DNA from 2 places in the Streptomyces sp. CB09001 genome. Region 1 is predicted to be linked to the other one. Evidence: riboswitches for the same ligand, from Rfam matches in the RefSeq annotation. Region 1 holds a riboswitch; the other holds the start of a gene.

The links. A riboswitch is a leader RNA that binds a small molecule or an ion and turns the genes downstream of it on or off. The one in region 1 is predicted to bind cobalamin.
Region 2: it holds a riboswitch for cobalamin, as region 1 does, so the genes downstream of both, C4J65_RS26920 (energy-coupling factor ABC transporter permease) here and C4J65_RS06095 (cobalamin biosynthesis protein) in region 1, are expected to answer to the same signal.

What each region holds. Positions count from the first base shown of each region.
Region 1 covers NZ_CP026730.1:1,291,489-1,295,539, forward strand. The annotation lists gene C4J65_RS06080 (class II aldolase/adducin family protein) at 1-19, opposite strand, end outside; gene pitH (low-affinity phosphate transporter PitH) at 243-1,514, shown strand; gene C4J65_RS06090 (hypothetical protein) at 1,549-1,770, shown strand; cobalamin riboswitch at 1,911-2,064, shown strand; gene C4J65_RS06095 (cobalamin biosynthesis protein) at 2,169-3,155, shown strand; gene C4J65_RS06100 (cobyric acid synthase) at 3,152-4,051, shown strand, end outside.
Region 2 covers NZ_CP026730.1:5,776,973-5,781,023, reverse strand. The annotation lists gene C4J65_RS26930 (potassium channel family protein) at 1-266, shown strand, start outside; gene C4J65_RS36415 (hypothetical protein) at 352-726, shown strand; cobalamin riboswitch at 687-872, shown strand; gene C4J65_RS26920 (energy-coupling factor ABC transporter permease) at 902-1,600, shown strand; gene C4J65_RS26915 (energy-coupling factor ABC transporter substrate-binding protein) at 1,597-1,953, shown strand; gene cbiQ (cobalt ECF transporter T component CbiQ) at 1,954-2,703, shown strand; gene C4J65_RS26905 (ATP-binding cassette domain-containing protein) at 2,700-3,554, shown strand; gene C4J65_RS26900 (MFS transporter) at 3,585-4,051, opposite strand, start outside.

The sequences.
Region 1 (4,051 bases):
CGGCCCGCGATTGCGTCACAGTCACCCACTCCTCCGGGGCGCCCGCGCGCCCTCGCGTCCCGTCGCCGAACGGCCTGGCGGTGATCCTGCCAGGGACGTCTCCGGAGAGCACCGGAGCGGGCACGCAGAGGGAGGTTACGGCCCCGCTTCCGGTCACCGTGACGCCCTGCCCAGTTCATCTTCCGTTCACCCTGGTTACTTACGTTCGTCGCGCCAACGACCTCGAACGATTGCCTGGGTAAATGGAAAGCTTCTCGCTGATCCTCGCGATTGTGGTGGTAACCGCACTCGCGTTTGATTTCACGAACGGTTTCCACGACACCGCGAACGCGATGGCAACGACCATTTCGACCGGTGCGCTCAAGCCCAAGGTGGCGGTGGCGATGTCCGCCGTCCTCAACCTTGTAGGCGCCTTCCTCTCGGTGGAGGTCGCCAACACGATCTCCAAGGGTCTCGTCGACGAGACCGGCATCCGTCCCGAGGTCATCTTCGCCGCCCTGGTCGGCGCGATCCTCTGGAACCTCCTGACCTGGCTGGTCGGGCTCCCGTCCAGTTCCTCGCACGCCCTGATGGGCGGCCTGATCGGTGCGGCCGTCGCCTCGGCCGGCATCGGCGCGGTCAACGGCGACGTGCTCGTCACCAAGGTGCTGCTGCCCGCGATCGCCGCCCCGATCGTGGCCGGCCTCGCGGCGATGCTCGCGTCCCGGATGACGTACTCGCTGGGCCGCAAGGCGGACGGCAAGGCCGCCGCGAAGGGCTACCGGGCCGGCCAGATCGCCTCCGCCGGTCTGGTCTCGCTGGCCCACGGCACCAACGACGCCCAGAAGACGATGGGCATCATCACCCTCGCCCTGATCGCCGGCGGCTCGCTCGCCCCCGACTCCGACCCGCCCGTCTGGGTCATCCTGGGCGCCGGTCTGGCCATCGCGCTCGGCACCTACCTGGGCGGCTGGCGCATCATCCGCACCATGGGCAAGGGCCTGACCGACCTCCAGCCGCAGCAGGGCTTCGCCGCCCAGACCAGCGCCGCCACGGTCATCCTGGCCTCCTCCCACCTCGGCTTCTCGCTGTCCACCACGCACTCGGTCTCCGGCGCGGTGATGGGCGCGGGCCTCGGCCGCAAGGGCGGCGTGGTCCGCTGGTCCACGGCCACCCGGATGTTCATCGCCTGGGGCCTGACGCTGCCGGCCGCGGCCCTGGTCGCCGCGCTCGCCGAGTGGGTCTGCCGCGCCGGCGACTGGGGCACGGCCCTCGTCGCGGTGTTCCTGATCGCCTCCAGCTTCGCGATCTGGCGGATCTCCCGCCGCGAGGTCGTCGACCACACCAACGTCGTCGACGGCGACCCGGTGGACACCGAGGGGCCCGGGCAGCCCGAGCCCGCCGGTGTGGTCACCACGGCGATGGCCGCCGTGTCGCCGCCCCCGACGGGCGTGACCGAGGAACTGGCGGCCACCGTCCCCGCTCCGGCCACCACCCCCGACCCCAAGGCCCCGTCGGCCGCCACCACCGTCTGAACCCGCCTGCCGGGTACGAAGGAAGCGAACCTCCATGAGCATCGACTGGGCAGCCCTCGGCTCCGTCTTCGGCGTCAGCCTCGTGGTCACGGTGGCCCTGGTGGGCCTGTTCACCCTCGGCATCGTCGGCCTCTCCCGCCAGGAGCGGGCCGCCGCCCGGGGCGGCTCCGCGGCCCTCGCGGTCACCGGCGCCTACGCGTGCTTCGCGGCCTGCACGGCGGCGGTGGCGTACGGGATCTATCTGATCGTCGCCTGAGCGCCGCCCGTCTCACGGGCGCACGCCCCCGGGGCGGGGCGCGGAACGGACTCGAACCGTTCCGCGCCCCGCCTCTTCGCGTGCCGGCGCACACCACTCGGGTGTGGGCCTTCGCACACTCCCCCGTCGCAGGTCAACGCCAGGTTGACGGGTGTTCGCGGGCCGTGGTGGACTTCCGGGGCCATCTACGGCGGCAGAAGAGGAAGCCCGGTGCGAATCCGGCGCGGTCCCGCCACTGTGACCGGGGACAGGATCCCCGGGAGCCAGGAACTCTCGCCGCCGTGCTCTTCGAACCAGGGCGCGGACACCCTGAGTGAGGACCTATCGCCATGCGCGGCTGCCGTTCCGGGCTCACCAGCGACACGCTTCGACTTCCCCTTCCTACGGCCGGCTGAGCCGTGCGTGCCGGACGCGTCTTCGCGTACGGCGCCGCCGCCGGCCTCCTCGGTGACCTCCTCCTCGGCGATCCGCGCCGCGGACACCCGGTCGCCGCGTTCGGCCGTGCCGCGGGCGCCGTGGAACGGGTGCTGTGGCGGGACCACCGGGGCCGGGGCGCGCTGCACACCGTCGTGTGCGCCGGCGGCGCCGCCGTCCTCGGCTCGGCCGCCGCACACGCCGTACGCCGCTCCCCCGCCGCCTCCGTCGCGCTGACCGCCGCGGCCACCTGGTCGGTCGTCGGCGGCACCTCGCTGGCCCGCGAGGCCACTGCCGTCGGCCGTGCCCTGGAGGCCGGGGACGTCGAGGCGGCGCGGGCGCGGCTGCCGCACCTGTGCGGGCGGGACCCGCGGGCGCTGGACGCCGACGGGATCGCCCGGGCCGTCGTGGAGTCCGTCGCCGAGAACACCTCGGACGCGGTGGTGGGCGCCCTGGTGTGGGGCGCGGTGGCCGGGGTGCCCGGACTGCTCGGCTTCCGGGCCGTCAACACCCTGGACGCGATGGTCGGCCACAAGTCGCCCCGCTACCGCCGCTACGGCTGGGCCTCGGCCCGCCTCGACGACCTCGCGGGCTGGCCGGGCGCCCGCCTCACCGCCGTACTGGCCACCGTGGCGGGCGGCGACCCGCGCGGCGCCGTACGGGCCTGGCGGGCGGACGCCGCACGGCACCCGAGCCCCAACGCCGGGCCCGTGGAGGCCTCGTTCGCGGGCGCCCTCGGCGTGCGGCTGGGCGGCACGCTCTCCTACGGCGGGCGGGTCGAGCACCGACCCGTCCTCAACGGGGCGGCGGGGCGCGCCGTACGGGGGACCGGTTCCGCCGACATCGACCGGGCGGTACGGCTGTCCCGGCGCGTGGGCTGGCTCGCGCTGGGCGTGTGCGCGGGCGCGCGGCTGCTCGTGCGCGGGGCCGCCGCGAAGAACCCGGGTGCCACGAAGGGGCGTATGTCATGAACGGTGGCCTGCTCGTCGCCGGCACCACCTCCGACGCCGGCAAGAGCGTCGTCACCGCCGGGATCTGCCGCTGGCTGGTGCGCCAGGGCGTCAAGGTGGCGCCGTTCAAGGCGCAGAACATGTCGCTGAACTCCTTCGTGACCCGCGAGGGCGCGGAGATCGGGCGGGCGCAGGCCATGCAGGCCCAGGCCTGCCGGGTGGAGCCGACCGCGCACATGAACCCCGTGCTGCTCAAGCCCGGCGGGGAGCGCAGCAGCCAGGTCGTGCTGCTCGGCAGGCCCGTGGGCGAGATGAGCGCCCGCGGCTACCACGGCGGGCGCCAGGAGCGGCTGCTCGGCACGGTGCTCGACTCGCTGGCCGAACTGCGCGGCACGTACGACGCGGTGATCTGTGAGGGCGCGGGCAGCCCGGCCGAGATCAACCTGCGCCGCACCGACATCGTGAACATGGGGATCGCCCGGGGCGCCGGACTCCCCGTCCTCGTCGTCGGCGACATCGACCGCGGGGGCGTCTTCGCCTCCTTCTTCGGCACGGTGGCGCTGCTGGCGCCCGGGGACCAGGCACTGGTCGCCGGGTTCCTGGTGAACAAGTTCCGGGGCGACGTGTCGTTGCTGGAGCCGGGTCTGGAGATGCTGCACGGGCTCACCGGACGGCGGACGTACGGCGTGCTGCCCTTCCGGCACGGGCTCGGCATCGACGAGGAGGACGGCCTCCGGGTCTCGCTGCGCGGGACGGTGCGGGAGTCGGTCGTCGCGCCGCCGGTCGGCGAGGACGTGCTGCGGATCGCCGTCTGCGCGGTCCCGCTGATGTCCAACTTCACGGACGTGGACGCGCTGGCCGCCGAACCCGGTGTCGTGGTGCGGTTCGTGGACCGGCCGGAGGAACTGGCCGACGCC
Region 2 (4,051 bases), 4.5 Mb from region 1:
TCTTCTCGGCTGCGTACTACTCCCTGGCCAAGTCGCCGGGCGAGTTCCACGGACTCCGGACCCGGATCGACGCGCTGTACTTCACCGTGGTGACGCTCGCCACCGTCGGGTACGGGGACATCACCCCGCGGGGCCAGGCCGCGCGGGTCGTGACCATGCTGCAGATCACGTACAGCTTCGTCTTCCTCACGGCCGCCGCCACCGCGCTGACCACCCGGATGCGGACCATGGTGGTGCGCCGCCCCGAGCGGGACCGCTCCCGTTGACGGCGGCGTCCGGCGCCCGCACCGCGTCCTCGCGCTGCGCGGCTCCGGGCTCCCGCCGACCCGGAGCCGGCGCGGTGCCGGCGCGGTGCCGGACGCCCAGCCGGACGCCGAGCCGGACGGCTCGGCCGAGGCCTGTCCGGACGTGATCGCGGAGATGACCGCAGTGGAACGTCCCCGCACGGCGGAAGAGACGGCCCGCCCGGGCGAGGCGCGGCACCGCTGGGCCGAGTCGCTCGGCGAGGAGGAGCTGCGTGCCCTGCACCACGGGCGTGCGGAGATCTTCGCCACGCTGGGCGAGGACGAGCGGCGCCGGCCGCGGACCGGCGACGCCGGGCGTCACGCGGCCCTGAGGCCTGTTCGGCGGCCCGGCGGGGCGCCCGCGGGGCCCGAGGCCCGCTTGTGCCCGCCCCCGTGGGAGCACTACTGTCGCCACGCCTTGGTGAACGGGAAACCGGTGTGATGCCGGTGCGGCCCTCGCCACTGTGAATCGGGAAGTCCGGCTCCGGCCCTCGCGGGCAGCCACTGGATCGCTTGCGATCCGGGAAGGCGGAGCACGGGCGGTGGTACCCGTAAGCCAGGAGACCGGCCAAGGCGCGTCGTCCATCCACGAGGTGCTGGAGAGGGTCTGCTGAGCCATGCACATAGCCGAGGGCTTTCTGCCACCGGCGCACGCGATCGCCTGGGGTGTCGCGTCCGCGCCGTTCGTCGTCCACGGAGTCCGGTCACTCACCCGTGAGGTCAGGGAGCACCCGGAGAGCACACTGCTCCTCGGCGCCTCCGGAGCCTTCACGTTCGTTCTTTCGGCCCTGAAACTGCCGTCGGTCACCGGGAGTTGCTCCCACCCCACCGGCACCGGTCTGGGCGCGATCCTGTTCCGGCCGCCGATCATGGCGGTCCTTGGCACCATCACCCTGCTCTTCCAGGCGCTGCTGCTCGCCCACGGCGGGCTGACCACGCTCGGCGCCAACGTCTTCTCGATGGCGATCGTCGGCCCCTGGGCCGGGTACGGCGTCTACCGGCTGCTGCGCCGCTGGGACGTGCCGTTGATGGTCACGGTGTTCTCCGGCGCGTTCGTCGCCGACCTCTCCACGTACTGCGTGACCAGCGTGCAGCTGGCGCTGGCCTTCCCGGACCCGGGCAGCGGATTCCTGGGCGCGCTCGGCAAGTTCGGCTCGATCTTCGCCGTCACGCAGATTCCGCTCGCGGTGAGCGAGGGCCTGCTCACGGTGATCGTGATGCGGCTGCTCGTGCAGTCCAGCAAGGGCGAACTGACGCGGCTGGGCGTGCTGCTGACCCGGTCGGGCGAGCGGGAACAGGAGGCGGTGGCCCGATGAGCCGGAACGCGAGGATCAACACCGTGCTGCTGCTCGCCGTGGCCGCGCTGGCGGTGCTGCCGCTGGTGCTGGGGCTCGGCGAGCACAAGGCGGAGCCGTTCGCCGGGTCCGACGCGGAGGCGGAGACGGCGATCACCGAGATCGAACCGGACTACGAACCGTGGTTCTCCCCGCTGTACGAACCCCCGTCCGGGGAGATCGAGTCGGCGCTGTTCGCCCTGCAGGCGGCGCTCGGCGCGGGCGTGCTGGCGTACTACTTCGGCCTGCGCCGGGGCCGACGGCAGGGCGAGGAGCGGGCGTTGGCGACTTCCAGGACCCCGGCGGCACCGGGGGACACCCCCGAAGGGGACTGAGTGCTGCCGATCGACGCGGCGGCGCACGCCAGCCGCTGGCGCCGCCGCCATCCCGTGGACAAGGCCGTGCTCGGTCTCGGCCTGACCGTGCTCGCGATCTCGCTGCCGCCCTGGCCGGGCGCGGCGCTGGTGCTGGTGGCGGCGCTGACGGTGCTGCTCGGCCCGGCGGGCGTGCCCGCGCGCCGGCTGTGGCGGGCCTACCGGGTGCCGCTGGGTTTCTGCGTGACGGGTGCGCTGCCGCTGCTGGTGCAGGTCGGGGGCCCGGACGGGTTCCTGACGACGGCCGACGGCGGTGCGGTGCGCGCGGGCGGGCTGCTGCTGCGCACCTCGGCGGCCTCGCTGGGGGTACTGCTGTTCGCGTTCACCACGCCGATGTCCGACCTGCTGCCGCGCCTGGTGCGGGCCGGGGTGCCCGCGCCGGTGGTGGACGTGGCGCTGGTGACGTACCGGATGAGTTTCCTGCTGCTGGATGCGGTGCGCCGGATCCGTCAGGCGCAGGCCGCGCGGCTCGGGCACACCAGTCGGGCGGCGGCCTGGCGTTCGCTCGGCGGGCTCGGCGCCACCGCGTTCGTGCGGGCCTTCGACCGGGCGGCGCGGCTGCAGACCGGGCTCGCCGGGCGGGGTTACGACGGCACCCTGCGCGTGCTGGTGCCCGAGGCCCGCGTGTCGGTGCCGTTCACGGCGGCCAGCGTCGTGCTGCTGGCGGCGCTGGCCGCTCTCACCCTCGTACTGGAAGGACCCCTGTCGTGAGCGAACCGGCGCGGTCACCGCAACCGGCTCTGCCCCTGGTCGCCCTGCGGGGCGCGTCGTTCGCGTACGAGGAGGGCCCGGACGTGCTGGCGGGCCTGGACTTCGCGGTGCGCGAGGGGCGCGCGCTGGCGTTGCTCGGCCGCAACGGCAGTGGCAAGACGACGCTGATGCGGCTGCTCAGCGGCGGACTGCGGCCGCGCGCGGGGACGTTGACGGTCGACGGACGGCCGGTGACCTACGACCGCAGGGGGCTGACCCGGCTGCGGACCACCGTGCAGCTGGTGGTCCAGGACCCGGACGACCAGCTCTTCGCGGCCTCGGTCGGCCAGGACGTGTCCTTCGGTCCGCTGAACCTGGGGCTGCCCGACGCGGAGGTCCGCTCCCGGGTCGGGGAGGCGCTGGCCGCGCTGGACATCGCGGCGCTGGCCGAGCGGCCCACGCACCTGCTGTCGTACGGGCAGCGCAAGCGGGCCGCGATCGCGGGGGCGGTCGCGATGCGGCCCCGGGTGCTGATCCTCGACGAGCCGACCGCCGGTCTCGACCCGGACGGGCAGGAGCGGCTGCTCGCCACCCTGGACCGGCTGCGCGCGGGCGGCACCACGGTGGTGATGGCCACCCACGACGTCGACCTCGCCCTGCGCTGGTCCGACGACGCCGCCCTGCTCACCCCGGACGGTGTGCGCACCGGCCCGGCCGCCGGGACGCTGGCCCGCACCGACCTGTTGCGGCAGGCCGGGCTGCGGCTCCCCTGGGGCGTCGCGGCGGCCGGGCTGCTGCGGGCGCGGGGCCTGCTGGCGGACTCGGCGACGGGCCCGCGGACGGCGGAGGAGCTGGCGGCGCTGGCCGACTGACCGGGCGGGGGCGGGCGGGGTGCGGGCGGCTCAGCTCCCGGAACGGCTGAGTTCGGTGTCCCGTGCCTCCGTCGGGTCGGCCTGGGCCTCGGCCGCCCGCCGGGCGCGGCGGCCGGGCAGGACGGCGAGGACGATCAGGGTCCCGGCGGCCATGATGACGCCGCCGACGAGACTGGTCGTCGAGACGCCGTGGGCGAAGGCCCGGTTCACGGCGTCGGCGAGGGCCTGCGCCTGCTCGGGTCCGGCGGCCGGGTTGGTGGCGAGCCGCTCGGCGACGGCGAGTCCGCCGCCCACCGAGTCCTGGGCGGTGTCCAGTGCGGCGGCCGGGAGCCGGTCGCCCACCAGGCCGGCCAGTTCGTCCCGGTAGGAGGTGCCGAGGAGGGAGCCCAGGACGGCGATGCCGAGGGAGCCGCCGAGTTCCAGCGCGGTGTCGTTGGCGCCGCCGCCGACGCCCAGTTCGCTCTCCGGGAAGGAGCCCATGATGGTGTCGGTGGCCG